Regions from separate parts of the Alteromonas sp. MB-3u-76 genome, predicted to be linked through region 1. Evidence: predicted binding sites of a transcription regulator. Region 1 holds the regulator's gene; the other holds the start of a gene.
The links. The regulator FliA, encoded in region 1, starts transcription of late flagellar genes. The targets are predictions, from matches to a motif close to CTAAAGNTNNNNNNNNNNNNGCCGATA.
Positions count from the first base shown of each region.

Region 1 (16,756 bases):
AAGACCCCACGGGGAAAAAAATTGAGGATGCCCGAAAAAAAGGGCAGCTTGCCCGATCCCGAGAATTGTCTACCACGTTAGTTCTTATCGTCAGCGCGGTTATGTTTTTGTTTGTCAGTGGGTGGATTGCTGAGTCAGTGTTTTCTCTTACCCAGCGCATGTTTATTCTCTCTCGTGATGAGACATACGACACCACACATATGTTTGCAGCGTGGGGTGAAGCATTCACCACAATAAGTGCCCCCGTACTGCTTTATATGATAGTGGCTATGATCGCTGGAATTTACGGGTCTATTGCGTTAGGTGGCTATAACTTTACATGGGATGGCGCGAAACCCAAAGGTTCAAAAATGAGCCCAATTCAGGGTTTCACGCGTATGTTTGGAACCAACGGCCTGGTAGAGCTATTAAAATCTATCGCAAAGGTAATCACCATTATTGGTATGGCTATCGCGGCGTTACTCTTCTTTCAAGACGAAGCTCTTCACCTTGATATGGAGCTTTATCCAGGCAATATATTTCACGCCCTAGATATGCTCAAGTGGGCGTTTCTTCTCCTTGTGTGCGGCATGATACCCATTGCGCTTATTGATGTTCCTTATCAGATGTATAAGCACAATGAAGAAATGAAAATGACTAAGCAAGAGGTGAAAGACGAACGCAAGAACGCCGAAGGCGACCCCATGGTTAAAGGTCGTATTCGCCGTTTGCAATATCAAGCTGCCACCAAAAGAATGATGCAAGAAGTACCTAATGCTGATGTGGTGGTGACCAACCCAACCCACTTCTCTGTGGCGATAAAATATGACGATAATGGAAACAGAGCGCCGGTGGTTGTAGCAAAAGGTGCTGACGAGTTAGCCATGCATATTCGAAAAATTGCTACGGCCAATGACGTACCCCTTATTCCTTCACCTATGCTAGCTCGCGCTATTTTCTATTCCACAGAAGTCGACGACGAAGTGCCTAACGCATTGTTTATGGCTGTGGCACAAGTACTGGCCCACGTTTATCAGCTTAAAGCTCACAGAGCCGGAAAGGGCAAACGCCCTAAACCGTTAAAACGGGACCTTCTTATACCACCAGAATACCGACGATAACGAAACGCTTAAACTTAAAAGTTGTAGGCTATAACCTTCATTGTGCCCAGATGTTTTGGATATAAGCTTCTGTTTAATAGTGGTTAAAAAACTACTCTGGCACGTTTTCTTCAAAAAGCTCTCTCTAAGCAATAAGTAAATTACTAAAGCTGGCACGTTAGTTGTAATGCAACTATTAGATTAACGTTAAGCGTCAATTTTCTGATAGAGAGACACCCAACGATGCAGTTATCCGGTTATCTTCAGCGGTTCGATAAGAATCAGTTACAAAATTTCACCGCTGGCTTAGGTGCACCTGTAGTTTTACTCGCTATTATGGGGATGGTTATTCTCCCCATGCCGCCTTTTCTCCTCGACGTGCTGTTTAGTTTTAATATCGCACTGTCGTTAGTGATTATTCTTGTAGCAGTATTAACACAAAAGCCTGTAGATTTTGGTATTTTTCCTCTGGTCTTGCTTATCGCAACCGTTTTAAGACTGGCACTAAACGTCGCCTCTACGCGAGTTGTTTTATTGTATGGTCATGAGGGTGGTGATGCGGCGGGTAAAGTCATCGAGGCCTTTGGTGCTGTGGTAATTGGTGGTAATTATGCCGTGGGTATCGTTGTATTTGCCATTTTGCTAATTATTAACTTTAAGGTTGTTACTGCTGGTGCAGGGCGTATATCTGAAGTAAATGCTCGCTTTACCCTTGACGCCATGCCGGGTAAGCAAATGGCAATAGATGCCGACTTAAATGCGGGTTACATCGACCAAGACCAGGCGCGGGAGCGCCGAGAAGAGATAACAGCAGAAGCAGACTTTTACGGCTCAATGGACGGTGCGTCAAAATTTGTAAAAGGTGACGCCGTTGCCGGTCTATTTATCATGCTCATCAATATCGTGGGCGGATTATTTATTGGCATGATTCAATACGATCTCTCGTTTGGCGATGCCATTGAAATTTATACGTTGCTCACCATCGGTGATGGGTTAGTGGCACAAATACCCTCTCTTTTACTCTCCGTTGCAACCGCAATTATAGTTACTCGCGAGAATGAAACCCAAGAAATGGGTAAGGAAATTCGTGGGCAGCTTGGAAACAATCAAGCTTTATACATAGCGTCAGGGGTTTTATTTGTGATGGGTATTATTCCAGGTATGCCCCATGTTGCATTTTTAGGGTTCTCTGCTCTTACCGCTGGAGTAGCCTTTCTTCAGACCCACAATGCCAAGAAGAAAGCTGCTGAACCACAGGTGCCAGATACACTCTCTAGAGATGAAACCGTGGCACCAGAAGTCAAAGAACTTGGCTGGGATGATGTTCAGCAGGTCGACACCATTGGGCTTGAGGTGGGTTATAGGCTGATTCCGCTAGTTGATAAATCCCAGGGTGGTGAGCTGTTAACCCGCATTAAAGGCGTACGTAAAAAACTATCTCAAGAACTCGGGTTTCTTATCCCACCAGTACACATTCGCGATAATTTAGATTTAGAACCCAATACTTACACTATCGCTATGCTGGGAGTGACTATTGGAGACTCGGTGATAAGTCACGATGAAGAACTCGCCATTAACCCTGGCCAAGTTTTTGGGAAGCTTGAGGGGAGAGCGACAAAAGATCCGGCGTTTGGCCTAGATGCCGTTTGGATTAAGCCCAATAAACGTGAGCATGCTCAAACTCTTGGGTACACGGTGGTAGACGCGGCCACAGTGGTTGCTACTCATTTAAGTCAACTACTTACCAATAATGCCTATCAACTGCTTGGACACGAAGAGGCCCAACAACTACTCGACATGTTAGCAAAGCAGCATCCTAAATTGGTTGAAGGTTTGGTGCCCGATATATTGCCGTTAAGCACGGTAGTAAAAATACTGCAAACATTACTGTTTGAAGGTGTTCCTATTCGCGACATGCGTACGATAGTGCAAACATTAAGTGAATATGGCACTCGTAGCCAAGACTCAGATGTGTTGGTGTCAGCGGTACGTATTGCGCTTAAACGGCTTATTGTTCAGGAAATCACGCAGGGTGCCAAAGAGATACCTGTCATAACCTTGGCGCCAGAGTTGGAACAGATGTTGCACCAGTCACTTCAAGCAGGTGGTGAAGATGGTGCAGGTATTGAACCTGGTCTTGCAGACAAGTTACAAAAGTCCTTGCAGCAAGCCAGTCAGCAGCAAGAACTAGAGGGAGAGCCCGCAGTGTTACTTACTTCTGGAATGCTAAGGCCGGTGCTATCTCGCTTCTTAAAATATTCTGTTGTTGGGTTACATGTTCTTTCCTATCAAGAAGTACCTGATGACAAACAAATAAAAATAGTCAGTTCGGTCGGTCAATAATCTGACACTGGGGCGAGTGGAGAAGTTGCAATGAAAATAAGACGTTTTTTTGGCAAAGACATGCGCGAGGCGCTAAGCCAAGTTAAGGCTGAGTTAGGTAGCGACGCGGTTATTATGTCCAATCGCAAAGTGGCAGACGGTATTGAACTGGTTGCCGCTTATGACAAAGAGCCAGAAGCAAAGCTTAACATATCCAAAACGCCGTCAAAAGGGGCAGCTAAAAGTGCTACACCGAGTTTGAGCGAAATCATTGGCGATGATGGCCCAGACAGCTTAAAAGCATTACTGGAAAAACAGCATAGCGGTGCAGCACCTTATAACCAAACTGCAGCGCCAGGTGACTCGTCTGCGCACCTTGGCTCGGCCTCGTTAAATAAAAATTCAGAAGCGAATGTTAACCAGCCGGCTTCAGTAAATGCCCAGCACGCCAATAATATTGCATCACATCTCGACTTCTCAGATGCGTTTATTGACGAAGTGGAAGCGCAGCAACCTGCAAATGGCTATTTTAACAGCCGCGACGCTAATGCCCGAGAATTTAATGCTTCAAAAACGAATGAAGACGATGCGTTCCCCACGCATCAGGCTTCAAGCATAGAAAATGATGTGCCAACTCAGTCTGCAGAACTCGCTCAAATAAAAGAAGAACTCGCGTCTTTACGAGGTGTTCTTCAACACCAAGTTGCAGACTTAATGGAAGCAAAACAGAGCCGTCAAAAACCCGTCCATCAATATCTTATTGCTCGTTTAACTGAAATGGGGCTTAGCAAAGCATTATCTAAGCAGTTAATCAGCTATACTCCAGGGCATTACAATGAACGAGACGCATGGGTTTATCTTCTTAACCTATTGGCTAATCGCATAAATGTAACAGGAAACGATATACTCACTGCACAAGGTGCGGTGGCATTAGTCGGGCCAACAGGAACGGGTAAAACAACTACTGTGGCGAAACTGGCCGCACGCTATGCGCAGAAGTATGGCGCCGACTCTGTTGCTATGATTACCATAGACACATACAGAATTGCTGCATTTGAACAGCTGGCAACCTACGGTAAAATTATTGGTTGTACGGTGAGAAAAGCGCAGTCGAGTGAAGAACTTGCAGATTTATTGTTTCAACTTCGCCATAAGCGACTAGTATTGATTGATACGGCTGGTTTTAGTCAACGAGATAGCCGACTAATTAAACAAATTAAGCATTTTGACAATGGTCAGATGCCGCCAGTGAAAAAATATTTGGTAGCGCAAGCAAATACACAATATCCTGCGTTACAGAGGATCATTAAGGCCTATGATGACATCGAGCTAAGTGGTTGTATTTTCACTAAGTTAGATGAGTGCTATTCTTTAGGCGAAGTGCTTAGCGCGGCAGTTGAGTACCAGTTACCGGTTAGTTATGTCACCGACGGTCAAAAAGTACCGGAAGACATTAAGATTGCAGAAGCGAAATCTTTAGTTTCCGCTGCTGCAAAGCTTTATAAAAAATATGGTTTGGATCATACTAGTAATAACAACGATATTAAAACAGCATAAGTAGTATGATTGACGACCAAGCGAGTAGCTTAAGAAAAATGAAGCAATCACGGTTAATCAAAGTTATCGCCGTCACCGGAGGTAAAGGTGGCGTTGGTAAGACAAATATCACGCTTAACACGGCAATTGCTATGGCTAAGCAGGGCAAACGTGTGATGGTGCTCGATGCCGATTTAGGATTGGCCAACGTAGATGTCATGTTAGGGCTTCGCGTTGAAAAAAACCTTTCTCACGTTTTATCTGGTGAATGCACCTTAGACGATGTACTTGTCACTGGGCCTCACGGTATAAAGATTGCGCCTGCTACATCGGGCACTCAGTCGATGGCAGAGTTGTCTACAACACAGCACGCGGGTCTTATTCGTGCATTCAGCGAACTACGCTCGCCGATAGACGTATTGCTTGTTGATACCGCGGCCGGTATTTCAGATATGGTGCTAAGCTTTGCAAAAGCCTCTCAGGACATCATGGTAGTGGTGTGTGATGAGCCTACATCACTTACCGATGCTTATGCGCTGATAAAACTACTTAACCGCGAACACGGTGTTTTTCGGTTTAAAGTTGTCGCCAATATGGTTAGAGATGTGCGCGAAGGCCAAGAGCTTTTCAGCAAGCTGAGTAAAGTTACCGGGCGCTTCTTAGATGTTGCGCTAGAATTAGTGGCAACCATACCATTTGATGAAAATATTCGTCGTGCGGTGAGAAAACAAACAGCTATTGTCGATGCTTACCCAGGTTCACCAGCATCAGTAGCAATTAGTCAGCTAGCAAATAGGGCGGCATCTTGGCCAATCCCGACTCAGCCTGGCGGACACCTAGAATTTTTTATTGAGCAGTTAATCGCAGAAAAAGCAGTAGGGAATCAACGTTGAATAGTAAGGCGGCCGCTTATCAACAACAAACTGATAAGTCGCAGTTAGTCGAGCGACATGCGCCCCTAGTAAAGCGCATAGCACACCACTTAATGGCAAGATTGCCAGCAAGTGTGCTTGTTGACGATCTTATTCAGTCTGGAATGATTGGCCTTTTAGAAGCTGCGCGGAATTTTGACGGTTCGAAGGGAGCGAGTTTTGAGACCTTCGCAGGCATTCGTATCCGCGGCGCGATGCTAGATGAAATTCGCAAAGGAGATTGGACTCCACGCTCTGTTCATCGAAATGGACGGGCGATTACAGAAGCGATTTCGCAGGTTGAAAGTGAAACGGGCAGAGATGCAAGAGATGTTGATATTGCCACTAAACTAAACGTTAGCTTGCAAGATTATCATCAGATGCTCAATGAGGTAAACGCAGGGAAGTTAGTTGGAATTGAAGATTTAGGTGTCTCTGAGGACGTCATCACCACCGAGCAAAGTCGAGGAAGCGATGCTCCCCTTGAAGACCTGATGCAAGGCGCGTTTCAAAAATCATTGGCCCAAGCAATCACTACTTTACCCGAACGAGAAGCGATAGTGCTTTCCTTGTACTATGATGAAGAACTGAATCTTAGAGAAATTGGTGAAGTTCTTGATGTAAGTGAATCGAGAGTGAGTCAAATTCATAGTCAGGCCATGTTAAAACTCAAATCACGAATGAAGTCGTGGCGAGCTGACGAAGAATAGAAATTAAAACAATTAACCCCTCAATGGAGGCTATTTTGGATAAGAGCATGAAGATTCTTGTGGTAGACGATTTCTCTACCATGAGACGTATCATTAAAAACCTATTAAAAGATTTGGGTTTCGCAAACATCCAGGAAGCGGACGACGGAAGTACGGCGTTACCCATGCTACAACAGGGTGATTTCGATTTTGTTGTGACCGACTGGAATATGCCGGGTATGCAGGGTATCGATTTGCTTCGTGCAATTCGTGCCGACGATAAACTTAAGCATCTGCCGGTACTGATGGTAACGGCGGAAGCGAAGAAAGAGCAGATTGTTGCCGCAGCGCAAGCTGGGGTTAATGGCTACGTAGTTAAGCCTTTCACAGCCGCTACGTTAAAAGAAAAGTTAGATAAAATATTCGAACGTTTAGGTTGATCCAGACGCTCACCAGAGAAACGAGGTTTACTGGATGACAACGAATGCAAACGTTCCATTATCACTAGAAGAAGCTAAACAGCTTGTTGTTTATCTTGAAGCTGGGGATAACGCTTCAGCCAATGCGCTCTTTGAAGCAGCGTCGATGAAAGAAAACGTAGAGCTTTTTGCCGAGGTTGGAAAGCTTACCCGTCAACTTCACGACGCGTTAAACAACTTTCAAATAGATGATCGCATCAAGAACTTAGCCACAGATGATATCCCTGACGCACAGACCCGCCTAACTTACGTTATTGAAGAAACTGAAAAAGCTGCTAATACTACAATGGATGCCGTTGAAGCCAGCATGCCAATTGCCGAGTTGCTTTCATCTCGTATAGAGAATGTGATGCCAGAGTGGAAAAAGCTCATGACAAGGCAAATTGAAGTGGGCGAATTCAAAGCCTTGTGCAAAGATTTAGACGAATTGCTAGAGGAGGGAGCTTCTCAGTCAGCTAAACTTACGCAGTTGTTGACAGAAGTGCTGATGGCACAAGGTTATCAAGACCTTACCGGTCAGGTAATCCGCCGTGTTATCGACTTAGTAAAAGAAGTCGAAGAAAGCTTAGTTAACATGCTCACCATGTTTGGTGAGCGGGACGGTTTAGAACAAACTAAACCATTACCTAGCGAAGCCGATAAGGTTGATGGTGTACAAGCAGAAGGGCCAATTATTGACGCTGAGTCTCGCGATGATGTTGTATCTGGCCAAGATGATGTTGATGATCTTCTGTCTAGCTTAGGTTTTTAGGGGAGCGGGCGCATGTCGTTTGATGTTGACGAGGAAATACTACAGGACTTTTTGGTTGAGGCCGGAGAGATACTTGAACAATTACAAGAACAGCTCGTTGATCTTGAGAACAATCCTGAAGATGCGAATTTGCTAAATGCAATTTTTCGCGGATATCACACGGTAAAAGGCGGTGCGGGCTTTTTGTCCCTCACTGAGCTTGTTGAAATTTGTCATGGCGCTGAAAACGTTTTTGACGTAATGAGAAACGGACAGCGCACACTGACACCAGAGCTAATGGATATTATTCTGCAGGCTACTGATGTCGTTGTTGACATGTTTGAGAAAGTTAAAGCGCAGGAGCCGCTTGAGCCGGCTGATGCACAGCTTGTAGACAAATTGCACAAGTTAAGTCGCCCAGAAACACCAGACGAGAACATTTTTGATAATGCTCCCGCTCCACAAGCTGCTGAACCTGATTTCAGTTCGGAGCCTGAACTGGAGTTGGTTGAAGCGACGCCATCTTCATCAAGTGACAATACCTCAAAAGGCGACGGTGAAATTGACGAAATCACCGAAGACGAGTTTGAAGCTTTACTCGATGAGCTACACGGCTCATCTGCGCCAGGTAAGAGTACTTCGCCTAAGCAAGAAGCTGCACCAACTCCCAGCGCGGGCAGTACTTCAGCTTCAGACAGCAACGCAGAAGATATTACCGACGACGAATTTGAAGCTCTCCTTGACGACCTTCACGGCAAAGGCAAATTTAGCGCAGCAGAAGAACCTGCAGCGCCAGCCGCACCACCAGCCCAAAATGCTTCATCAAGCGACGATGAAATCACCGATGACGAGTTTGAGGCTCTTTTAGATCAGCTTCATGGTTCAGGACAAGGCCCCACAAACCAAGCATCAAGTGCACCAGAAGCGGCACCGGCGAAAGCACCAGAGCCTGCTGTGGACAAAGCAGCGACTGATGCGATTCAAAAGGCCAAGCAGGCGTCACCCACTCCAGCGAGCACACCTGCACCAGCTGCTGCCAAAGCAGAGCCAAAAGCGCCAAGCCGTGAAGCTGCGAAAAAAGATGATAAGAAAGCACCTTCTGCTCCACCTGCTGAAACGACGGTTCGTGTTGATACTAAGCGTCTCGATCAAATTATGAATATGGTGGGCGAGCTGGTATTAGTGCGAAATCGCTTAATTAGCCTCGGCATCAATACAAACGACGAAAGTATGTCTAAGGCGATAGCAAACTTAGATGTAGTCACCGGCGACCTTCAAGGTGCGGTAATGAAAACCCGAATGCAGCCTATCAAGAAAGTATTCGGTCGTTTTCCTAGGGTTGTTCGAGATTTAGCGCGAAGCCTTAAAAAAGAAATTACGCTAGAACTTGTAGGTGAAGAAACGGATTTAGATAAAAATCTGGTAGAAGCATTGGCCGATCCACTTGTTCACTTGGTGAGAAACTCCGTGGATCACGGCGTTGAAATGCCGGATGAACGTGCTGCGGCTGGCAAACCACGAATGGGGACGGTTAAGCTTTCTGCTTCACAAGAGGGTGACCACATACTGCTTACTATCGAAGATGATGGTAAGGGGATGGACCCAGAGAAGCTAAAAGAGATTGCGATCAATCGCGGCGTACTAGACGCAGACGCGGCAGCACGTATGTCAGATGTGGAAGCTTTTAACCTTATCTTCGCACCAGGTTTTTCTACAAAGACAGAGATAAGTGACATATCGGGTCGTGGCGTTGGTATGGATGTGGTGAAAACCAAAATCAATCAACTCAACGGTACGGTTAATATCGACTCACAGCTTGGTAAAGGTACCCGTTTAGAAATAAAAGTACCGCTGACGCTGGCAATATTGCCAACGCTTATGATCATCGTGGGTAAACAAACCTTCGCTTTGCCCCTGGGCTCAGTAAGCGAAATTATTAATATGGACATCAAAAAGACCAACACAGTTGATGGCCAGCTAACCATGATTGTTCGCTCAAAAGCTATACCGCTCTTCTTCCTTGGCGATTGGCTGATTCGAGGCCAAAAATCAATAGATAGAGAAAAAGGCCACGTGGTTGTGGTTCAGGTGGGCACTCGCCAAGTGGGTTTTGTGGTTGATGCGCTAATAGGTCAAGAAGAGGTAGTCATTAAACCGCTTGATGCGTTATTGCAAGGAACACCTGGTATGGCAGGCGCAACAATTACGTCAGATGGCGGTATTGCGCTTATTTTAGATATTCCGAGCCTTCTAAAACGGTATGCTCGTAAGCCTTAACAGAAATCTTAATAGCAAAGGCTTACAAACAATAGGAACAGTAATCCATGGTCTTTAAAGTCCTGGTCGTGGACGACTCTACATTTTATCGTCGTCGAGTGAGAGAAATTTTAGACGAAGACAGAGAGTTAGAGGTTGTAGGTGAAGCGAGAAATGGTAGAGACGCACTAGATAAAATTGACGCGTTGGCTCCCGATGTAATTACAATGGATGTTGAGATGCCCGTTATGGATGGTATCTCTGCTGTAAAGGCGATTATGGAAAAAAAGCCTATTCCTATTCTCATGTTTTCATCATTAACACATCATGGGGCACAAGCAACGCTTGATGCCCTTGAAGCCGGTGCACTCGATTTTCTTCCTAAAAAGTTTGAAGATATATCGCAAGACCGCAAAGATGCGACACGTTTGTTGTGTACCAAAGTGAGGCTCATTGCGCGTAGAGGAATTGGGTTAAAGCGTCCAACATTTCGCTCACAGGAAACTCGTAGATTACCGCCTAACGCACCTAAGCAGGCGTTTTTTAAAACGTCAGGTTTACTTTCTGGGCACAAAGACGCGGCAAAGCAGCCAACTGTTTCTTCGGTCAGGGCGACAGGGAAGCGGTATAAATGTTTAGCTATTGGTGCCTCAACGGGCGGTCCAGTAGCGCTGCAGAAGGTGCTTATGCCTTTACCAGCAGACTTCCCATATCCAATTCTGTTGGTTCAGCACATGCCCGGAACCTTTACCACAGCATTTGCCCAGCGCCTAGACGCGAATTGTGATATCAGCGTAAAAGAGGCTGAGCACGGTGACATTCTCATGCCCGGTCAAGCTTATTTAGCGCCCGGCGGTAAGCAAATGCTAATAGAGACTGTTGGCGCCCAGAAAAAGATTTCAATTGTAGATGCAAGCATTGCAGATAAAGTAAATTACAAGCCTAGTGTCGATTTGACATTCAGTTCGTTAGAGAGAGCTTTCTCTGGAGATGTTTTAGGCATTATCTTAACGGGAATGGGCGCAGACGGTCGAGAGGGTTGCAGAAAGCTTAAAGAAAAGGGCGCTACAATTTGGGCCCAAGATCAAGACTCTTGCGTGGTGTACGGAATGCCCCAAGCGGTTGCTGTGGCAAATATCTCGACTCAAAATATAAATGTTGATGATATGAGCAGCTGTATTCTTACTGAAATGATGTAGTGAATGGATAGCCTAGTGGGTTTGTTGTCATGAAAGTGTGGACAGTCGCGAATCAAAAGGGTGGAGTAGGAAAAACAACCACCACGGTAAGCTTGGGCGGCTTGCTAGCGCAGCAAGGAAAGCGGGTACTGTTGATTGATACCGACCCCCACTCTTCGCTCAGTTATTATTTTGGCATAGATGCTGAGGCGCTAAGTCAATCTGTTTACGATATTTTTATCAAGTCCGGTAGTCTTACTGCCGATAACGTAATGGATTGCTTGTGCCCAACAAAGCTAGATAATCTTTATGTTTTACCGGCAACTATGGCCCTTGCCACTCTCGATAGAACCATGGGAAGCGAACAGGGTATGGGGTTGGTGCTGAAAAAAGCACTCGCCAAGGTCCATCATGAATTCGACGTTGCCATTATTGATTGCCCGCCCGTACTCGGTGTTCTAATGGTGAATGCTCTGGCTGCATGCGATAAGGTGATTGTACCCACGCAAACAGAATATTTAGCGCTAAAGGGGTTGGATAGGATGATCCGCACAATGGAAATAATGGGGCGTTCCCTAGGTAAATCCTTCGATACGTGCATTATTCCAACCATGTTCGATAAAAGAACAAATGCCGCTTTAGCATCGCGAAAGCGATTGATGAACGACTACGGTGAACGAGTTTGGCATGGTGTTATTCCGGTAGACACGCATTTTCGAGATGCGAGTTTGGTTCAATTACCAATATCAGCGGCGTATCCCAAAACCAGAGGCGTCGCAGCTTATGGAAAACTGCTCGAAGAGTTGGAGAAATAAATAGCAATGAGTAAGCAATCTCCATTTGCCCGTGAAGACGTTATGGAAGACTACCTAGATAGCCTGCTGAAAGAGCCCGCTGTATCCGTAGATATCAGTGCAAATCAGGTGGTGTCCGATAATGTGGAAGTGGATGATGCAACGGTAAGAGCTGCTAAACTTTTAGAGCAGGCATCACAGCATATCGCTGATGAACCTGTGGTCAAATGCGATGTGCCACTTTCGCAGAATGTTGAAATAATTGAGCCTGCGGTAGCGTCAGAAAAAAGCACTGCTGTAGAAGATGAGCTGAATATTGAAGAAGTGCAAATACGAGAAACTCGTGTTGAAGACGATATCACTCCAGCAGATGAAAACGCCGCACATGCGCAAACAAAAATTGCATTAAAGGATAGTCTAGATTTTCGCTTTCAAGCATTATTCTTTGAGGTGGCGGGTTTAACGCTTGCGGTTCCATTAACTACGCTTGGTGGTATCCACCAAATTGATAAAATTGCACCACTTTTTGGAAAACCAGACTGGTTTATGGGTGTAATGTTACACAGAGAGTCTAAACTGAATGTAGTAGACTCAGCGAAGTGGGTGATGCCAGAGAAATATAACGAGGCACTTGCTGAATCTCTCGACTATCGTTACCTAATCATGTTGGGAGAAAGTGCATGGGGGTTGGCTAGCGAAAAGCTGGTAAACACCGTTAATTTAACAAAAGATGATGTCAAATGGCGCGAATCTACAGGTAAACGTCCTTGGTTAGCAGGGATGGTTAAAGAAAAGATGTGTGCATTAATTGACGTTGAAGAATTAATATCTATGCTTAACAAAGGCTTAGGCAGCAACGACCAGACGCCATAGTACGGGAGCCAGGTTCATGAGCGATGAAAAAATGAAAAATAACGGTACGGACACCAACGATGAAGTCCTTCAATGGGTGACGTATCGCCTAGGTGATGAGACATACGGTATTAATGTTATGCAGGTACAAGAAGTCCTGCGTTATACCGAGATAGCACCGGTTCCGGGCGCGCCTGACTATGTCTTGGGTATTATCAATCTGCGTGGTAACGTGGTTACCGTTATTGATACGCGAGCGCGCTTTGGTTTACCGCCTACGGAAGTTACCGATAACACCAGAATTGTTATTATCGAGTCAGACGAGCAGGTGGTCGGCATACTGGTGGACAGCGTAGCAGAAGTGGTTTACTTGAAATCTTCTGAAATCGACAGTGCGCCTAACGTGGGCACTGAAGAAAGTGCTAAGTTCATTCAAGGTGTTAGTAATCGCGATGGCGAGCTTCTTATTCTTGTTGACTTGAACAAGTTACTAAGCGACGAAGAATGGGATGAACTAAGTAGTATTTAATTTAAAGCGAAGCTGACGCTGATTGCGTCAGCTTTTTCTTTGTATCTCTTCCTCAGTTAGGTGTGTAGCACATGGATTTGCAGCTTGCTGCTCCTTCTCTTGTCGAAATTATCATTGCTGTTGTCCTTCTTGGGCTTATTGCGGTTACTTGCGTGTTATATGCAAACTTACGCCGCACGGCTGGGTTGTTAAAAGAATTGCAGGGTAGCATGACAAGCGAACTTGCAGTGATGTCAACAAAAGTAACTGATGCGAATAACCAACAAACAGAAGCGCAGGCGAGAAGTTTGGTAATAAGCAAGCATTTACAACGCGTTGAAGAAAAGCAACAAGAGCTGGAAAGTCAGGTTCGCGACCTCAAATTTCAAGATCCTTCTTTAAAGTTATATCAGCGTGCTGCAGATTTAGTTAAAAAAGGTGCGAGTATAGAAGAAATCATAGAGTCTTGTGATATACCTCGTGCTGAAGCCGAAATGTTGGTAATGGTTCACAAGTCGCAAAAATAGTGAATATCACGAATATATGAGCCGTTAATTGCTCACCTTCAGTGCGCTAGCGGATAACTAATTTTTGTAGCACTCTCGGCAGGCACTCACTTTCTGTTTAGACGTCTAGACGTAAAGATGTTGACATATTCATAGTATTCGCCACAATACAGTCATCGCAATCTTCGACTGGAGTTAATTATGCCAATCCGTATTCCTGTGCAACTTCCTGCTCAGAATGTTTTACTGGGTGAAAATATATTCACCATGGATATGGATAGAGCATCAAGTCAGGAAATTCGCCCTCTTGAAGTTGGCATTCTTAATTTAATGCCAAACAAAATTGAGACTGAAGTGCAGCTGCTGCGCTTGCTGTCGAATACTCCCCTTCAAATCAATGTAGATTTTATTCGTATTGACAATCAGGCGCCCAAAAATACGCCGCAGTCGCACATGGATGCGTTTTATCACGAGTTTTCCAGTGTGGCGAACAAAAAATACGATGGTTTAATTGTAACTGGTGCCCCCCTTGCGCTACTCGACTATGAAGACGTGAAATACTGGGATAATATGACAACAATCCTAGAGTGGGCTCAGCGTCACGTTAATTCTACGCTTTACTTGTGCTGGGCTGCACATGCAGCAATGTATCATTTTTACGGTGTAACGCGGCAGCTGCGAGAAGAAAAGTTCTCAGGTGTTTATCAGCATAACGTCAACGACCCGAACAACGAATTACTCAGAGGGTTCGACCCAACATTTTCAGCGCCACATTCTCGCTATGGCCATATCGATACCTCACTGTATAACGGTGTAGAGGGGCTTAACGTTGTAGCCGAGTCGGATGAAGTTGGAGCCTATATTGTAGCGTCTGAAGACAAGCGAATGGTGTTTGTCACCGGACACCCTGAGTACGAAGCAGAGACGTTGAAAGATGAATATTTACGGGATCTGAACTCGGGTCAAAACCCGGCGATACCTAAAAATTATTTCACTGACAACGACCCAACCAAGTCGCCAATAGTTCAGTGGCGCTCTCATGGAAGTTTGTTATTTACAAATTGGTTAAACTATTACGTTTACCAAACTACACCTTACGATCTGAGTCAGTTAGCTGAAAAATCACAGCCAAAGAGGTAATGAGTGAAAAACGTTTTTGATTCAAATGCACAGGCAAGTTTAGCCGGTGCAGCAAAGGAAAGAATTTTAGTGCTTGATGGTGCTATGGGCACGATGATCCAACAGCATAAACTAGAAGAGGCTGATTACCGCGGTGAACAGTTTGCTAACTGGCATTGCGATGTTCAAGGTAATAACGATCTTCTTGTCCTCACTCAGCCTGATATTATTTATCAAATTCATTGTGATTATTTAGATGCAGGCGCTGACATTATCGAAACAAACACGTTTAACGCCACCACTATCGCTATGGCCGACTATGATATGCAGGCTACTTCTCGCGACATAAACGTGTCGGCAGCAAAGCTAGCTAAAAAGGCGGCAGCAGAATATACCGCTAAAACACCAAATAAACCTCGTTTTGTTGCTGGCGTGCTAGGGCCCACTAATCGCACGGCATCGATTTCTCCTGATGTTAATGACCCCGGGAAACGCAATGTTACCTTCGATGAATTGGTGGAGGCTTACAGTGAATCAACAGAAGCGCTAATTGAGGGCGGAGCCGACCTCATTATGCTGGAAACTATTTTCGATACATTAAATGCAAAAGCAGCGGCGTTTGCGGTTGAGCAAACATTTGAAAAAGTAGGCGTTACCTTACCAGTCATGGTATCGGGCACAATTACCGATGCCTCCGGTCGCACGCTTTCTGGCCAAACAGCGGAAGCGTTTTATTATTCGATGCGTCATGTTAACCCGTTTTCTTTCGGCCTTAATTGCGCACTGGGTCCAGACTTGCTCCGTCAGTATGTTGACGAAGTAGCGGCTATCGCCGAATGCTTTATTTCTGCCCACCCTAATGCAGGGTTACCAAACGAGTTCGGAGAATATGATATGGAAGGGCCTGAAATGGCCACACATATCAAAGAATGGGCTGAGTCAGGGCTGGTTAATATTGTGGGGGGGTGCTGTGGTAGCACGCCCGATCATATTCGGGATATTGCAGAGGCAGTAGCAGACATTAAACCTCGAGTAGTACCAGCTTTTGAACCAAAAATGCGTCTGTCAGGCCTAGAGCCGTTTGTACACTAGGAGGGCAATATGAGCGCAGGATTTTCTACATTTATTAATATTGGTGAGCGAACGAACGTTACCGGTTCAGCTCGCTTTAAACGGCTTATATTAGAAGGCGATTATGAAGCTGCCTTAGACGTTGCACGCCAGCAAGTCGAGAGCGGGGCACAAATAATAGATATCAACATGGACGAGGCCATGCTTGATTCTAAGCAGGCAATGGTGACGTTTTTAAATCTTATTGCGTCTGAGCCTGATATTAGTCGTGTACCTATTATGATTGACTCTTCAAAATGGGACGTGATTGAAGCTGGACTGAAATGTGTCCAAGGCAAAGCTATCGTTAACTCTATCAGCTTAAAAGAAGGTGAAGAGGTATTTCTCGCCCAGGCAAAGAAAATTAAACGCTATGGCGCTGCAACGGTAGTAATGGCCTTCGACGAAAAGGGGCAGGCAGATACGCAAGCGCGTAAAGTAGAAATTTGTCAGCGAAGCTATAAGGTTCTAACAGAAGAAATTGGTTTCCCTCCAGAAGATATTATCTTCGATCCCAACATTTTTGCTGTAGCAACGGGTATTGAAGAACACGACAATTACGCTGTAGATTTTATTGAAGCCACTCGCGTTATTCGCCAAACTTGCCCTTATTCCCATATATCAGGCGGTTTATCGAATATCTCGTTCTCTTTTCGCGGCAACAACCCGGTTCGCGAGGCCATGCAC
Region 1 covers NZ_CP025115.1:1,144,732-1,161,487, forward strand. The annotation lists gene flhB (flagellar biosynthesis protein FlhB) at 1-1,100, shown strand, start outside; gene flhA (flagellar biosynthesis protein FlhA) at 1,323-3,422, shown strand; gene flhF (flagellar biosynthesis protein FlhF) at 3,453-4,958, shown strand; gene CW735_RS05180 (MinD/ParA family protein) at 4,964-5,830, shown strand; gene CW735_RS05185 (RNA polymerase sigma factor FliA) at 5,827-6,558, shown strand; gene cheY (chemotaxis response regulator CheY) at 6,594-6,977, shown strand; gene CW735_RS05195 (protein phosphatase CheZ) at 7,012-7,767, shown strand; gene CW735_RS05200 (chemotaxis protein CheA) at 7,780-10,023, shown strand; gene CW735_RS05205 (protein-glutamate methylesterase/protein-glutamine glutaminase) at 10,071-11,201, shown strand; gene CW735_RS05210 (ParA family protein) at 11,231-11,995, shown strand; gene CW735_RS05215 (chemotaxis protein CheW) at 12,002-12,847, shown strand; gene CW735_RS05220 (chemotaxis protein CheW) at 12,864-13,355, shown strand; gene CW735_RS05225 (DUF2802 domain-containing protein) at 13,427-13,861, shown strand; gene metA (homoserine O-acetyltransferase MetA) at 14,042-14,980, shown strand; gene CW735_RS05235 (homocysteine S-methyltransferase family protein) at 14,984-16,051, shown strand; gene metH (methionine synthase) at 16,061-16,756, shown strand, end outside.

Region 2 (16,756 bases), 1.9 Mb from region 1:
GCGTTAGAAGAGCTTAATGCAGGCACATGGTTTGCCGGCTTGCGTCGCAGTCAGTCGGATTCTCGTGGAAAGCTTCCTGTTTTACAGAGAGTGGGCGGGCAGTTTAAGTTATACCCTATCATTGATTGGAGTAACAAAGACCTTCACTATTATCTAAAAGAGCACGGTCTCTCTTATCATCCCCTTTGGGATCAGGGGTATGTGTCAATTGGAGATTGGCATACTACTCAGTCGTTACAAGAAGGCATGGATGAGCAAGATACGAGATTTTTTGGTCTTAAAAGAGAGTGTGGTTTGCACGAATTTGGCGACGGTATCTAAGGCGCGTTGGTCTTCAGTACGGCAAGAAACAACACGCCCTAATTTACTGAACCGTTTTCGCGAGTATTTCAATGTATGACTGTCTTTGTTCTGTTCGTTTGCTAGCTTATTAATTTTACCAAGCTAACAGAAAGGCAGTCACGAAATACTGAACACGCCGGCAAGTACGTCTTTCATTTTCTGCATGTATGCTGTGTTCGTATTTTTTCCGACAAGCTTATATAGCTCACTGCCAACTGGCGTAAATTTATAATAAACCAGCGCAACGCCAGATGATTTACAGGTTAAGGTAAAGCTTTCGTTTACACACCTCCAAGATGTTTGTTGACCTTCTTGGTACTCCCCGCTTTCTATTTCACTGGCATAAATTAATTTCATCTCTTGAAGAGAGAGTAAGTCTGGGTAGCTCAACCCTACGGTGGCGAGATTAACTTGTTCTGGCAAGGGCTTTTTAAAAATGGAAAGTAAGCCTTTCCTTTTGTGGTAGCCCACTAAAATTCTTGGAACAGTATCATTAGTTCGCTTACTAGCCACATTAACGGCTTTGGTAAATGTTTGCGCATCGCGATGAGTTAAGGATTTTAATAATTGAAGAGTTCTTAGTGAAAAGCTACCTGGTCGAGATACCTCGACGGCAAAAATCTTTCCCCATAGTTCTTGCATAGGCGCACTATAAATTTCCTCGGCCAATGAGCTGAAAGCAAAAAACCAATCAGGATCTAAGTTGTCACTTGTTTGTTCGTTGATTGTGACATTTAGTGCTATATTTAAAATAGATTTAAGATTATTTGCCTTCTGTATCTGTAGTATCTTGTTACGACGTTCTAGAGCGTGTTCTTGTTTTTTTGGCTCTAGAGACAATGCCGATGGAGAAATGCCTACTCTTGAAAACCATGAGAGCATACGTTGTCTGCTCGCTTCAAGGTCTGCGCTTTTGTTTACTGCTTCCTTGGCATGAGCCGATGGTTTAATGGCATCTTCTTTATTGAGAGGCGGTGATGCTCTTTTTACCTCTTGGGGCTGATGTTGTGGAGAGATTTTCATAAACGTCACATCGGTGTTTTGTAACAATAGGTAACAGGAATTCACTATTGCATTGCACAAAATAATTATCAATGTAATCGTGACACTAATGATAGTAAGGCATTTTGTCTTTTGCTGTGCATTTTTGCGGCAGTATTTGTGCCATTTAAGAAAGGCAAAATGTTGAAGTTCAGCACGGCCTAGTGCGCAATTATGTTTTATCAGTATTGAGGAAATGAGTGGTTATGTCGGCAACGGATTATGAAAACGACGAACTTATCTTTTTAGATGATGATGCAATAGACACAGAACTACATCTTGGAAAAGATTGGAATATCCTAATCGTCGACGACGATGAGGAAATCCATACAGTCACCCGCCTTGCGCTATCCGACCTGATAGTTAACGATCGCAAGCTAAACTTTATTCATGCACACTCTGCTAAAGAAGCCAAAGAACGCCTGCATGAATATGGCAAATCCATAGCAATAATCCTCCTTGATGTAGTGATGGAAACTGACGATGCCGGCTTCGACGTCGTTAAATACATTCGCGAGGAAATGAAGCTTAATGAACCCCGCATTATTCTTAGAACCGGGCAGCCCGGTTTTGCGCCCGAAGAGCAGGTTATTAAGCTTTACGATATTAACGACTACAAAACAAAAACAGAGTTAACTCGGTCAAAACTACTGACAACCATTATTTCCTCAATTCGTTCTTACCAGCAAATTATCACGATAAGCCAAAGTCGACTTGGCCTTGAAAAAATCATTACTTCATCTGCAAATTTGTTTGAAGAGCACTCAGTGAAAGCGTTTTGCGAGGGAGTAGTAACGCAAATTAGTTCACTGATTGGGTTAGAATCTGAGGGGCTGTTATGTGCTCGAGCGGGCTCGCTTCTCGACCTAGACGATGAAAATATTTACGTGCTCGGGGCTGCGGGCGCATATGCAGAGTTTATCAATCAGCCAGTCGATAATATTCATAATGACGAAATGACAGAGAATATCCATCGCTGCCTAAGGTTAAAACAGCATATTTTTGATATCTCTTGTTCTGTGCTTTATATCAATAGAGCAGGTTTTGAGGCTGCAGTTTACATGCGTCAAACTCATGAAATTAACGACTTGGATAAACACTTACTTGAAGTATTTCTGTCTAGTATTTCTGTTGGATATGAAAATGTTAACCTTTTCCACGAACTTCGTAATGCAGCCTTCAGAGATTGGTTAACTCGTCTGCCTAATCGCAATCAGTTTATCAACATGCTGGATAACCCGGCCAGTGTTGCAAGTAAAAACTGTTGTGTCGCATTGGTTGACGTCAATCACTTTTCTGATGTGAATGACGGTCTAGGGCAAGAAGTGGGTAATGATGTGCTGCGAGCTATTGCCCAGCGCATGCAAACATCTTTGCCCAATACTATCCGCTTAAGCCGAATTGCAGCAGATGTCTTTGGGCTCATTGGGCCTGAGAGCGAAGTATGCCCAGATGTTATCAATGCGATTTTTGATTCATCGTTTGTGGTGGATGAACACGTTCTTCCAATAAAAGTAACGTTAGGCCTTTGCAGAATAGAAAATGAGCGAAATATCGGCGTCGATTTTTTGAAGCGGGCTAATATTGCACTGAACCGAGCTAAGAAAAATCTCACTGACAATTTCGAATATTACGCGAAAGATATCGAGGATCAAACAACATGGCGTCTAGCTATGATTCGTCGGCTTCGAAGCGATTTCGCAGAGCGTAAACTTGAGCTATGGTTTCAGCCGCAAGTAGACCTTCTTACTGACAAAGTTGTGGGAATGGAAGGCTTACTGCGTTGGCCAGATGGTGAGGGAGGGTATATTTCTCCAGCAGTGTTCGTACCGTTGGCAGAATATTCAGGCTTAATAGTAGATATCGGTGAATGGGTGCTCGATGAGTCTTGTCGACGGCTTCAGCAGCTAAGAGAGTTAGGCCATGAGCATCTTCGTGTGGCTGTTAATATTTCTATTCCTCAATTTAGGGATCGTTTTTTCGTCGACAAGGTAAAAAATGCGCTGTTAGAAGCAGATTGCGACCCTAGCTTACTTGAGCTTGAAATTACAGAAAGTGTGGTAATGGATGAGCCCCAAATTGTCATTGATGCGCTGCGCGCATTAAAAGACTTCGGGGTCAAAATTGCCATTGACGATTTTGGCACTGGCTTTTCATCAATGAGTTATTTGCAGCAGTTACCCTTAGACAGGTTGAAAGTTGACCGTTCCTTCGTTAAAGATATTGCGCCAGGCACGTCTGCGGTGCTAGCAGAGACCATTGTTACTCTCGGCAATAAGCTTGGATTGCTTACTATTGCTGAGGGAGTTGAAACGCGAGAGCAGGCTATCTACATGATCAAGCTAGGGTGCGATGAGGCCCAAGGCTTTTTCTTCGCTAAGCCCATGCCGTTTAATCAGCTAGTTGAGTTACTGAAAAGCACTAGGTTGCCTAGTGACAACACTTAGGCTTAGAAAGATTGTTCGTCACTAAGAGGCTATCGTTTCATTAAGATATTAACGCTTAATGAGTGCAGTTACCTTTTTTTGAAGTGCAGGAACAGTTTCCTTCTCAAACCATGGGTTTTTTGCCAGCCATCTATTGTTCCGCCCTGACGGGTGAGGTAATACGAAGTAACCATCATGAGGTGTTTTAATAGCTTCTGTCAGTGTTTTGTATTGCTTGAGGTAATATTGTTGAGCATAACGTCCAATCAATAACGTCAGTATAGGTTTTACGTGCTGCAAAAGTGGCTTGTGCCATGTTGGCGCACATATTTTCATTGGCGGTGCATCAGCGCCGTTTCTATAGCCTGGAAAGCAAAAGCCCATCGGCATAATGGAAAATAACTCCGGCTTGTAAAATGTATCTTTATCTACACCAAGCCAAGCGCGCAGTCTATTGCCGCTAGGATCGATAAAAGGAACATAATTATTGTGGGCAGTTAATCCAGGTGCCTGACTGATGATTAGGATCTTGGTATTTTTGGCTACCGATAAAATAGGGCGTGTAGGATGAGGGAGTGCATTATCACAAAGAGAACAGCTTTTTGCGAGGTGAACTAAATTGTCAAATTCAGTCAAATTTTTCTCCAAATATTGCACTTTGTCATATTAGTGTAACATTACTATGATCGAAATTGACTAGTGAACATACATGTTGTATTATGTCAACACAGTACAATACTGTACCACAGGAGATAAGACATGCGTAAAGTAGTATTCAGTTTAGCCCTTTTAGCTTCATTTGGCATAGCGCATGCGGATTCTGGCAGTGGCCAGCTTTTCGATTGTATGGACACTAAAACGTTCGAAATGAATAACCAATGTATGGCCAACAAAATTGGCAACAACATTCGTTTCCGTGATGCTCAACAAGATCTTGTAAATATCGCTAGCGAAAGCCAAGGCGATTACGCGATAGCAACGATGACATTTGACCAAGAGAAAATGCACATTGATATCGTAGCGCACAAAGACTCTTTAAATGCGCTAGCTGCAAATAGAAACTAAAATCTTAAAAAGTAGCGAAAAGCCGGCAGAAAAAGCCGGCTTTTTTTTGGCTGCTAGAAAATTCTATTGAGTCCATTAATTGCAGCAACTCGATAAGCTTCTGCCATCGTAGGGTAGTTGAAAGTAGTGTTTACAAAGTAATCAATAGTATTCCCTTCACCCTTTTGCTGCATTATCGCTTGCCCGATATGCACAATTTCTGATGCACGTTCGCCAAAACAATGGATCCCTAAAATTTCTTTTGTCTCGCGGTGAAACAATATCTTTAAGCTACCTGTTTGAGTTGAGGCAATCTGTGCTCTTGCCAGGTGTTTGAATTGGGCGCGTCCTACTTCGTACGGTACTTTTGCTGCAGTAAGTTCTTGTTCGGTCTTTCCAACAGAGCTAATTTCCGGAATGGTGTAGATGCCTGATGGGATATCGGCCACCAATGAGGCATGAGTTTTGCCCGCTAGCATGGCCTCGGCGGCAAAACGACCTTGGTTATATGCCGCAGATGCTAAGCTTGGGTAGCCAATGACATCGCCTACAGCATACACATTCTCTACGTCAGTTTGATAATTTTCGTTAACCTTAAGTTGGCCTCTACTATCTGCTTGTAAAACAATATTCTCGAGCTTCAATTTGTCTGTGTTACCCGTTCGTCCGTTTGCAAACAACAAGCAGTCTGCACGCATACGTTTTCCAGACTCTAAATTGAGGATCACAGAGTCATCGGTTGTTTCCACTGACGAATATGTTTCATTGTGGCGAATAAGTACGCCGTTATTCCAAAGGTGATAACTCAAGGCATCAGAAATCTCGGTGTCGAGAAAAGACAGCAACCGGTCTCGCATATTAACTAAGTCTACTTTTACACCGAGTCCACGGAATATGCTGGCGTATTCCGATCCGATAACACCTGCACCATAGATAATAATGGATTTGGGGTCGTGTTTAAGGGACAAAATAGTATCGGAGTTGTAAATTCGAGGGTGATTAAAATCGATGTCTTTTGGTGTGTAGGGACGAGATCCTGTTGCTAATGCAATTTGCCCCGCGGTAACAATGTCTTTTGAGCCATCCTCGCGAACAATCTGAAGTGTATGAGCATCGATGAAGCTGGCTTCACCATGAAAAAGTGTTACTCGGTTTCTATCATAAAATGATGAACGCAAACGCGTCTGACTGTTTACTACGCCGCTTGCGTGACGCATGATTTCCGAGAAGGTTAAGCTTCTGCTTAAATGATTGTCTGCAAAAAGGGGAGAGCTATTATACTCTATCAAACGACTTACTGAATGACGCAGAGCCTTCGAAGGAATTGTGCCCCAATGTGTGCAGCCTCCTCCCACAGCGTCATAACGCTCAACAACGGCAACCTTCTTGCCCGCTTTGGCGAGCTGCATCGCAACACCTTCTCCTCCCGGTCCGGTGCCTATGACAATTGCATCGTAATGATATGAGGGTGCTTTTTGCTTTGCTGCCATGTTGTATTCCTATTTGTTTAATTGCGCATATAAGCGACAGGATAGTGCATTTGTTTACTTTACTACTATCAGTAAATTTAACTCTAGTAGTAAATAGTAAATAAAAAAAACCACATGCAACGAATTGCATGTGGTTTTATTGACAGTTGTAATGGGAAGAATACTACGCCATTTGTAGAGAGAGGGTCTGCAGTTGTGTCCATTTCTCTTTTTGAACGGCAAATGCATGCTTCATTTCTTTATATTTATACGTCAACTCGAATCCTTCAAGAGTGCGCTGAAACGATTTTTGCTTAACACGCATCACTCGTTTCTTCGTCGAATAATAATCGCTCATACGTTGCATAAGCAGGTCGTATTCTTGTTGGATGGTATTCATCATTTCGTCGGCGTTGGGAAGCAGCGACACTTTTTCACTTGCTCTTTGTAACTGCATAGCAGCTAGCGCCTTTTCAATCCGCTCTTCAGGTACTTTTCGTAGATTGGTTGTTAATCCGACAAAGGATAAACCTCGGATTAGCCATTTCGTTGGATCGAATTGATACCAGCGAATGCCGTTCCGATAGTCATACTCAAAGATATGGTGATAGTTATGGTAACCCTCACCAAATGTGAAGAACGCTAGCACGCCATTATCTCTTGCTGTGTTCTTATCTGTGTAAGGTTGCGAACCCCAGAAATGTGCAAGTGAGTTAATGAAAAAAGTGACGTGATGAACTAGAACAAGTCTCAACACACCAGCAATAAGCAACATTCCTAAAATATCGCCATTCAGCCAGCCTAATAATCCCGTCACACCGAAGTTTGCTACTAATACTATTGGAAGGTAGTAGTTGTGTTGCCACATAACCACTTTGTCTTTCTGTAAATCTTTGCAGTTACTGTAATCGCCATAGCGGTTCGACTGATACTCTCTTAGCATCCAGCCTATATGAGCAAACCATAGACCTTTCTTAGCTGAATAAGGGTCTTTCTCTGTATCATCAACGTGGCGGTGATGAATTCGGTGATCAGACGACCAATGTAAAATGCTGTTCTGTAGCGCCATCGCGCCGCCAATTGCGAGTATTACGCGCACTACAATGTTTGCATCGTAGGTTTTGTGTGACCACAAACGATGGTACCCAGCAGTAATAGACATACCGGTAAAGTAAAATAAAAAGATAGCGGCGCTTATTTCGGCCCAATCTATCCCTCGGTGCGCAATCCATAGTGGAGCACCGATAAATGCAATCGCGCCCGATATTATAAATACCAGCACGTTCGTTAATATAAGAGGAGGTTTTTTCATTTTTGACTACTTGGCTTACAACTGTTCGCTAATTTATCGTTTTATGTATTCTCAGGCAAGTAAAACTAGGTTAAGTTCTGCTAACATAGTTAAACTTTAATCATTATAGAACACTACACAGCATTGTGTTTCGCCTCTCGGCAAATGATGGGGTAACATGTCGTAGATTTAATAAGTGGTGTCATCGTGAGTCGACAAGAGCAAAAGTTAAAAACCCGTCAAAATATAATTCACGCCGCGTTTTCGCTTCTGGATGAAAATAGAAGTCTTTCTGCCATTAGCCTTCGCGAGGTTGCTCGAGAAGCTGGTATTGCGCCAACGTCTTTTTATCGTCACTTTAAAGACATGGACGAGTTGGGACTGACCCTGGTAGATGAGGCTGGGTTAGCGCTCAGGCAGTTGATGAGACAGGCTCGCCGTCGCATAGCGTCAGGTGGTGGTGTTATCCACACGTCCGTAGAAACGTTCATGGAGTTTATCGCTGCAAATACAAATGTTTTTAGACTACTGCTTAGAGAACATACGGGAACTTCTTCTGCCTATCGTCTGGCGGTATTTCGAGAAATTCAGCACTTTATTGATGAGCTCACTGATTACATTATTGAAAAACAGGGCGTTGAATACGCATCAGCGCAAATTCAAGCCGATGCAATGGTGAGGCTAGTGTTTAGTGCAGGAGCAGAAGCTCTAGAGGCTGATGATAAGTTGCGCGGAGAAATTGGCGAAAAAGTTAAAAAGCAGCTTCGGTTTGTACAAATTGGCGCTACTGTTAAAAAGTAGCCCCAGCTGTTCAGCAATACTTTAATCAGCACAATGTTAGTTTAAGCAGTACGCTCATAATTGCTTTTCATCACCCAACCTCATCATTACTGCATATCTTTTATATGCTAACGCAGCACATTCTTATTTTCTTGATAAAAGCACACCGGCTTCAATGTGGTGTGTGAAAGGAAATTGATCGAATAGTGCGGTTTTAACGACATTATGGGTGGTACACAACACCTTTAAATTATCTGCTAGCGTTTCTGGGTTGCAAGAAATGTAAACGATATTGTCATAGTCTTGAATCATCTTTAATGAGTCTATGTCTAAACCCGCACGAGGTGGGTCTACCAACACTGTTGTAAAGTTGTAGTCGCTAAGCTCAATACCCTCAAGTCGACTAAAGGTACGCTCACCTCTCATCGCTTGCGTAAACTCTTCTGCTGCCAAGCGCACTATTTTTACGTTATCTAAATTATTGTGCTCAATATTATATTGGGCTGCGTTTACTGATGGTTTTGCGATCTCTGTACCAATGACATTGTCAAAATGTGTGGCGAGCGGGATAGAAAAGTTACCTGCGCCGCAGTACATTTCAAGCAAATCTCCACTGAGTGGCTTTACACAATCTAGAGCCCACTCAATCATGCTGCAGTTCACTTTAGCATTAGGTTGAGTAAAACTGTTTTCGATATGCTTGAAAACAAACTCACGGCCATTAACCGGGAGTCTCTCTATAACGAAGTCATTCCCAATTATCACTTTTTGCTTACGAGCTCTGCCTATGATACTTACCGCTGGAAAAAATTGAGAAAGTGACTCTTTTAACCGAAGAGCATGGTTCTCCCAGTCACTATCTAATTGACGGTGATATAAAAGGCTTATAACCATTTCTCCAGAAAGAGCCGATAAGTAATCTATTTGAAACAGTTTTCGACGCAAAATTTCATTTGGTCTTATTAAATCAAGCAATTCCACCATTGCTCTGTTAATACCTTCAGACGCTGGTGGGAACGTATCAACGCGATACTTTTCCTTTGTTTGTTGATTGAACATGATATGAAAAAGATCGTCCCCTTCATGCCATACTCTAAATTCTGCGCGCATTCGGTAATGTTCAGGTGATGATGGAAACACTGACAATGCTGGCGCAGAAAATTCACCGAGCAATGTATTAAGGCGGCTAACTTTCTCATCGAGCTGTTCTTGATACTGCGCTAAGTTGTTGTCTGCCATTCGTTTCTCCATTAGGTCATCGGGCCTAAATCATATTTTTGAAAATTAGTCGGTATCGTTTCGTAGAAGTGTTGTTCATCGGTACCTTTCGTTAAGGACGCGAATTGTAGAGGCTTCTGCATTATGTGCAAACCTAATTCGTAAGCGTAGTAAAAATTTCTGTATTAAAATTAAACAATATTGAGATGGTGCCGATATAGTACATGAGGATAGTGAGGATCAAATTATGAACGTGGGTCAAATTAAGGCTTTTATGGGAGAGCAAAAAGCTGATCAAAAGGCTGCAGTTAACCCTAATGAGGCACTAAAAAAACAGCTTCAGCAAGACGGGCTTCAGCAAGCTGCTGAGTTCTCGAAACAGCAGGCTTCAACGGTATCTGTAAATAGCACTCAAGCCAGTATTGGATTAAGAGTGGTGAGTAGTAGCCTCAGTCAATCGCTAGAAATAGACGGGCAAAAGCCTAAAGAGTTAGCCGATAAAAAAGTTGAAGAGAAAAACAAAAGCTTATTCGACTTCGAAGAAGTGGCTAAAAATGTCATGCGCTTTGTAGGTGGTGTAATTCGCGGAGCTGCCAATGGTGGAGCAAGCGATGAAAAGTTAAATGGATTATTTAGCCAAGCAAGAGAAGGCGTAAGTAGAGGCTTTGCCATGGCGGAAAAAGATCTTGCGGGCTTTATGAATGAAGAATTGGAAAACGGAATCAGCAAGAGTCGTAACCTCATCGATAATGGTATAGATGAATTAGAAACTGACATCTTTAATCGTAAAGGTTCTGAGAACGGGAACGTCGCTCAGGTTTCTACCCTATCTGCGGCGTCGGTGTCTGATGAAAAGTCTGGTCAATTGAGCATTCGCACCAAAGACGGCGATGAAGTAACCTTTAGCTTTGAAAGCTTGCGAACGTTCCAAGCACAGCAGCAAACTTCCTTTCAGGCGCAATCAACCATCGGGGAAGCTGGAAGTGACAGCTCGACGAACATAGCTGCACAGCAAACCACATCCTTCGAGTTTTATGAAAGAAGCGGTATAAGCTTTTCTCTTAAAGGTGAATTGGACGAAGCCGAGATGAAGTCTATTGCAGACCTAGTTGGTCAAGTGCAAGATCTTGCAGATACGTTTTATAAAGGTGATGTAGATAAAGCGTTTGAGGAAGCACTAAGTTTGGGGTTTGATGATAAAGAATTAGTAGGCTATGCGCTGCAGCTAAATCGCTCTACGCAAACAGACGTTTTAAAAGCTTACGAAAATATTCAGCACTACAGCGAAGAGAACGATGAACGCGGTAAGTACGGTAACGTAGTCAATCCTGTGTCTCAATATTTAGAGAAAATGATGAATACGTTTGAGAAAGCTGAAAATACGTTGGAGTCTAACGAAGACTACAATACGCTGATTGCTGGTCTCATAAGTAATATGGAAGATGTTCAGATCCCTGACTTAATTTCAGCGATCAATCGGTTTCATTCATTTAATAAGACATTACTTGATGGGTTGCCACAAGCGGAAGGTACTATAGGCAATCAAACTGAAGCTACTGAATAGTAGCAACAATAAAGAGAATCAAAAAAGCCTGGCGAACCGCCAGGCTTTCTTATTTATGCATGCTCGACTTTTTCTTTCGCTGGCCGCACTTTTAAAGTACGTTCCTGAAAAGTTGAGTCGTTTGTTTTTTCAATAACGGTGTTCACATCTTTGGCTACTACTTCAATAAAGCCATATCCTTTTCTCTTACCTGTTTTACGATCTTTCATTAAGCGGACAGATTGTACTTCTGCATAGCTACTGAAATATTCTTTAACTGCATTTTCATTCGCACGATACGGTAGATTACCAACGTAAAGTGTTTCAACGGCATCTGCAGAGACTGAAGCAGAGACATCGTCATTTGAAGAAGATGAGCTTTGGATAAGAGAAGCCAGCCATGGGGTAACTATACCGCTGATAAGAAGTGCAGCGGAGACAGTTAATGGAGAAACTTCCATATTAAGTGAAGAAAATAACAAAAAACCTGCTATCGCAAAAATGGCACTAATAATAATGCACTGAATAAAGCCTACTTTCATATAACTACCTTTCTATTGTTTTTTTGGGTTGAAGGCTTCGGCTAGTTTACTCATTTGTAACAAATTGAACAATCAAATGTGAAAAAACTAGTCTAAAGAAGCATTAACCTATCAGAAATGGTGGAGAAATGAACGGTTAAGCTAAGATTTTACTCAAACAGTAAAAAAACACTAATTTAGTATTGATCTTTTCATCTAGCTATCTATAATGCGCTCCACGTTTTGAGGGGGCTTCAAGCCAAATCAAAATTAAGCGCTAAACCAGTTGAAAAACATTTAAAAAGTTCGAAAACATGGTTGACATCAAAAATAAATGATGTAAAATGCGCATCTCACTCGAGCAGGGTGAGTCACCAAGAGGCAAAGCGCTTCGCGGTTTGCAAGGAATACGAATCAACTGAGAGTAATGTTGGTCCTCCTTGCGCAGAAGTCACGACAAAAGGCGTCATGATTCTGCAATACGTTCTTTAACAATTTAGACAAGACAATCTGTGTGGGCACTCGTTAAGAGTGTCTATACGACGATTCATAATTCGATATATTTAATTGAAGAGTTTGATCATGGCTCAGATTGAACGCTGGCGGCAGGCCTAACACATGCAAGTCGAACGGTAGCAGGATGTGCTTGCACATCGCTGACGAGTGGCGGACGGGTGAGTAATGCTTGGGAACTTGCCTTTGCGAGGGGGATAACAGTTGGAAACGACTGCTAATACCGCATAACGTCTACGGACCAAACGGGGCTTAGGCTCCGGCGCAGAGAGAGGCCCAAGTGAGATTAGCTAGTTGGTGAGGTAAAGGCTCACCAAGGCGACGATCTCTAGCTGTTCTGAGAGGAAGATCAGCCACACTGGGACTGAGACACGGCCCAGACTCCTACGGGAGGCAGCAGTGGGGAATATTGCACAATGGGGGAAACCCTGATGCAGCCATGCCGCGTGTGTGAAGAAGGCCTTCGGGTTGTAAAGCACTTTCAGTTGTGAGGAAAAGTGAGTAGTTAATACCTGCTCACCGTGACGTTAGCAACAGAAGAAGCACCGGCTAACTCCGTGCCAGCAGCCGCGGTAATACGGAGGGTGCGAGCGTTAATCGGAATTACTGGGCGTAAAGCGCACGCAGGCGGTTTGTTAAGCTAGATGTGAAAGCCCCGGGCTCAACCTGGGACGGTCATTTAGAACTGGCAGACTAGAGTCTTGGAGAGGGGAGTGGAATTCCAGGTGTAGCGGTGAAATGCGTAGATATCTGGAGGAACATCAGTGGCGAAGGCGACTCCCTGGCCAAAGACTGACGCTCATGTGCGAAAGTGTGGGTAGCGAACAGGATTAGATACCCTGGTAGTCCACACCGTAAACGCTGTCTACTAGCTGTTTGTGACTTTAAGTCGTGAGTAGCGAAGCTAACGCGATAAGTAGACCGCCTGGGGAGTACGGCCGCAAGGTTAAAACTCAAATGAATTGACGGGGGCCCGCACAAGCGGTGGAGCATGTGGTTTAATTCGATGCAACGCGAAGAACCTTACCTACACTTGACATGCAGAGAACTTTCCAGAGATGGATTGGTGCCTTCGGGAACTCTGACACAGGTGCTGCATGGCTGTCGTCAGCTCGTGTCGTGAGATGTTGGGTTAAGTCCCGCAACGAGCGCAACCCTTGTCCTTAGTTGCCAGCATTTAGTTGGGCACTCTAAGGAGACTGCCGGTGACAAACCGGAGGAAGGTGGGGACGACGTCAAGTCATCATGGCCCTTACGTGTAGGGCTACACACGTGCTACAATGGCATTTACAGAGGGAAGCGAGACAGTGATGTGGAGCGGACCCCTTAAAGAATGTCGTAGTCCGGATTGGAGTCTGCAACTCGACTCCATGAAGTCGGAATCGCTAGTAATCGCAAGTCAGAATATTGCGGTGAATACGTTCCCGGGCCTTGTACACACCGCCCGTCACACCATGGGAGTGGGATGCAAAAGAAGTAGTTAGTTTAACCTTCGGGAGAACGATTACCACTTTGTGTTTCATGACTGGGGTGAAGTCGTAACAAGGTAACCCTAGGGGAACCTGGGGTTGGATCACCTCCTTACCAAAAACGTCGAAAGACGCCTTGATGCAGTGCCTACACAGATTGTTTTGTCTAGAATATAAAGAACGACACAAGTTTATGGGGCTATAGCTCAGCTGGGAGAGCGCCTGATTTGCATTCAGGAGGTCAGCAGTTCGATCCTGCTTAGCTCCACCACTCTTTACCGCAAACACTTATTTCGTAAGTGGTCGTGATAAATAACTTACCGTCGATGTAAAATCGACTTGTTATTTATCTACTCGCTAAAGTGAAGAGATTAGTCGCTTAGGCGCGGATAAACTGAAGGCTTGTAGCTCAGCTGGTTAGAGCGCACCCCTGATAAGGGTGAGGTCGGCAGTTCAAGTCTGCCCAAGCCTACCAATTCTACTTGCTTGCGTTATTTTGAACGCTGCGATACTCATGTGCTAGCGCACACTGCGTTTCTCGCATTCAAACTAACTTTACCAAGCGAATTGGTTGTGGTTTTACGTTACTTGCGTTGCAAGTGGTCGTGAAAAATCGCTTTACCGGAAGCAGAGCTTCCTGACGATTTTGCTACTCGCTAAAGATGGTGGTAGTCAAACAAATCGTTAGCGTATGTGTCGAGATGGACATCAAATCCTAATGAATATTTACTTTTTAAGTAAGCATTGATTAGGGTTTTTTACCCTAAGGGAGCATTTACGATACTCTAGAGAGTAATGTAATTCCTCCTTGCGCAAAAGTCATGACAAAAAGCGTCATGATTTTGCACGATAGTTCTTTAACAATTTGGAAAGCTGATATTAATAGTAATCAATCAGAAGAGTAATTGAGAAGTCGATAGACGCACTTTTTACTCTACTTGACTTGAATTGCTTGTTATCTAAGAGCGCTGAAAAGCGTGCCAATCGGCAAGCCGATTAGCAAGAAGATAGCAAGGCAATTCTTCCGATTAGCTTGTCATGCATACAACATTACCCTTGTCCGATTTCAAAAGGCGGACATGAGGCCGATACTCAAGGCTTTTTAGGGTTGTATGGTTAAGTGACGAAGCGTATACGGTGGATGCCTTGGCAGTTAGAGGCGATGAAGGACGTGTAAGTCTGCGAAAAGCTGTGGTGAGCCGACAAAATGCATTTGAGCCACAGATGTCCGAATGGGGAAACCCACCTGTTTACAGGTATCGTTACATGAATACATAGTGTAACGAGGCGAACGAGGGGAACTGAAACATCTAAGTACCCTTAGGAAAAGAAATCAATTGAGATTCCCCTAGTAGCGGCGAGCGAACGGGGAGCAGCCCTTAAGCTGTTTAGTGTGTAGTGGAATCCTTTGGGAAGAGGAGCGATACAGGGTGATAGCCCCGTACACGTAGCGTGCTTTACAGTGAAATCGAGTAGGTCGGGACACGTGTTATCTTGACTGAATATGGGGGGACCATCCTCCAAGGCTAAATACTCCTAACTGACCGATAGTGAACCAGTACCGTGAGGGAAAGGCGAAAAGAACCCCTGTGAGGGGAGTGAAATAGAACCTGAAACCGTATACGTACAAGCAGTGGGAGCCCCATCACTAAGTGCCTTTAGTGATGTGACTCACAAAGCATAATAGCCAGTTTGATTTAACGTCAACGTTGACCTGCGAAGCAGCCAACGGTAAACCGCAAAAAATCAAGCAGGGTGCTTAGTGATGGGGTGACTGCGTACCTTTTGTATAATGGGTCAGCGACTTATATTTAGTAGCAAGGTTAAGCGAATAGCGGAGCCGTAGCGAAAGCGAGTGTTAACTGCGCGTTGAGTTGCTAGGTATAGACCCGAAACCCGGTGATCTAGCCATGGGCAGGTTGAAGGTTGAGTAACATCAACTGGAGGACCGAACCGACTGACGTTGAAAAGTCAGCGGATGACTTGTGGCTGGGGGTGAAAGGCCAATCAAACCGGGAGATAGCTGGTTCTCCCCGAAATCTATTTAGGTAGAGCCTCGGACGAATTCCATTGGGGGTAGAGCACTGTTAAGGCTAGGGGGTCATCCCGACTTACCAACCCTTTGCAAACTCCGAATACCAATGAGAACTATCCGGGAGACACACGGCGGGTGCTAACGTCCGTCGTGGAGAGGGAAACAACCCAGACCGCCAGCTAAGGTCCCAAAATATTGCTAAGTGGGAAACGATGTGGGAAGGCATAGACAGCTAGGAGGTTGGCTTAGAAGCAGCCACCCTTTAAAGAAAGCGTAATAGCTCACTAGTCGAGTCGGCCTGCGCGGAAGATGTAACGGGGCTAAGCAATATACCGAAGCTGCGGCAGCACAGTTTACTGTGCTGGGTAGGGGAGCGTTGTGTAAGTGGATGAAGGTGAGTTGTAAAGCTTGCTGGACATATCACAAGTGCGAATGCTGACATGAGTAACGATAATGGGAGTGAAAAACTCCCACGCCGGAAGACCAAGGTTTCCTGTCCCATGCTAATCAGGGCAGGGTAAGTCGGCCCCTAAGGCGAGGCAGAAATGCGTAGTCGATGGGAAACGGATTAATATTTCCGTACTTGTATAATCAGTGATGGAGGGACGGAGAAGGCTAGGCAAGCTTGGCGTTGGTTGTCCAAGTGAAAGTGAGTAGGCTGCGTATTTAGGTAAATCCGGATACGCTCTTTAAAAGAGAAAGGCCGAGACACGAGACGAGCTCCCAAGGGAGTGAAGTTGTTGATGCCCTGCTTCCAGGAAAAGCTTCTAAACTTATGATTATATGAACCGTACCCCAAACCGACACAGGTGGTCAGGTAGAGAATACTAAGGCGCTTGAGAGAACTCGGGTGAAGGAACTCGGCAAAATTGTACCGTAACTTCGGGAGAAGGTACGCCTCTGTTTGTGAACACTTCGCGTGGTAAGCAAATGGAGGCCGCAGTGACCAGGTGGCTGGGACTGTTTATTAAAAACACAGCACTCTGCAAACTCGTAAGAGGACGTATAGGGTGTGACACCTGCCCGGTGCCGGAAGGTTAATTGATGGGGTTAGCGTAAGCGAA
Region 2 covers NZ_CP025115.1:3,602,183-3,618,938, reverse strand. The annotation lists gene CW735_RS16065 (phosphoadenylyl-sulfate reductase) at 1-321, shown strand, start outside; gene CW735_RS16060 (TIGR03899 family protein) at 460-1,365, opposite strand; gene CW735_RS16055 (two-component system response regulator) at 1,590-3,830, shown strand; gene CW735_RS16050 (uracil-DNA glycosylase family protein) at 3,879-4,457, opposite strand; gene CW735_RS16045 (pyridine nucleotide transhydrogenase) at 4,569-4,874, shown strand; gene sthA (Si-specific NAD(P)(+) transhydrogenase) at 4,928-6,343, opposite strand; gene CW735_RS16035 (acyl-CoA desaturase) at 6,507-7,634, opposite strand; gene fabR (HTH-type transcriptional repressor FabR) at 7,821-8,414, shown strand; gene trmA (tRNA (uridine(54)-C5)-methyltransferase TrmA) at 8,538-9,632, opposite strand; gene CW735_RS16020 (DUF5610 domain-containing protein) at 9,859-11,175, shown strand; gene CW735_RS16015 (RNA recognition motif domain-containing protein) at 11,229-11,696, opposite strand; rRNA gene CW735_RS16010 (16S ribosomal RNA) at 12,240-13,772, shown strand; tRNA gene CW735_RS16005 (tRNA-Ala) at 13,853-13,928, shown strand; tRNA gene CW735_RS16000 (tRNA-Ile) at 14,056-14,132, shown strand; rRNA gene CW735_RS15995 (23S ribosomal RNA) at 14,772-16,756, shown strand, end outside.
Region 2: the regulator FliA is predicted to act here: its motif matches at 9,803-9,829, upstream of CW735_RS16020 (DUF5610 domain-containing protein).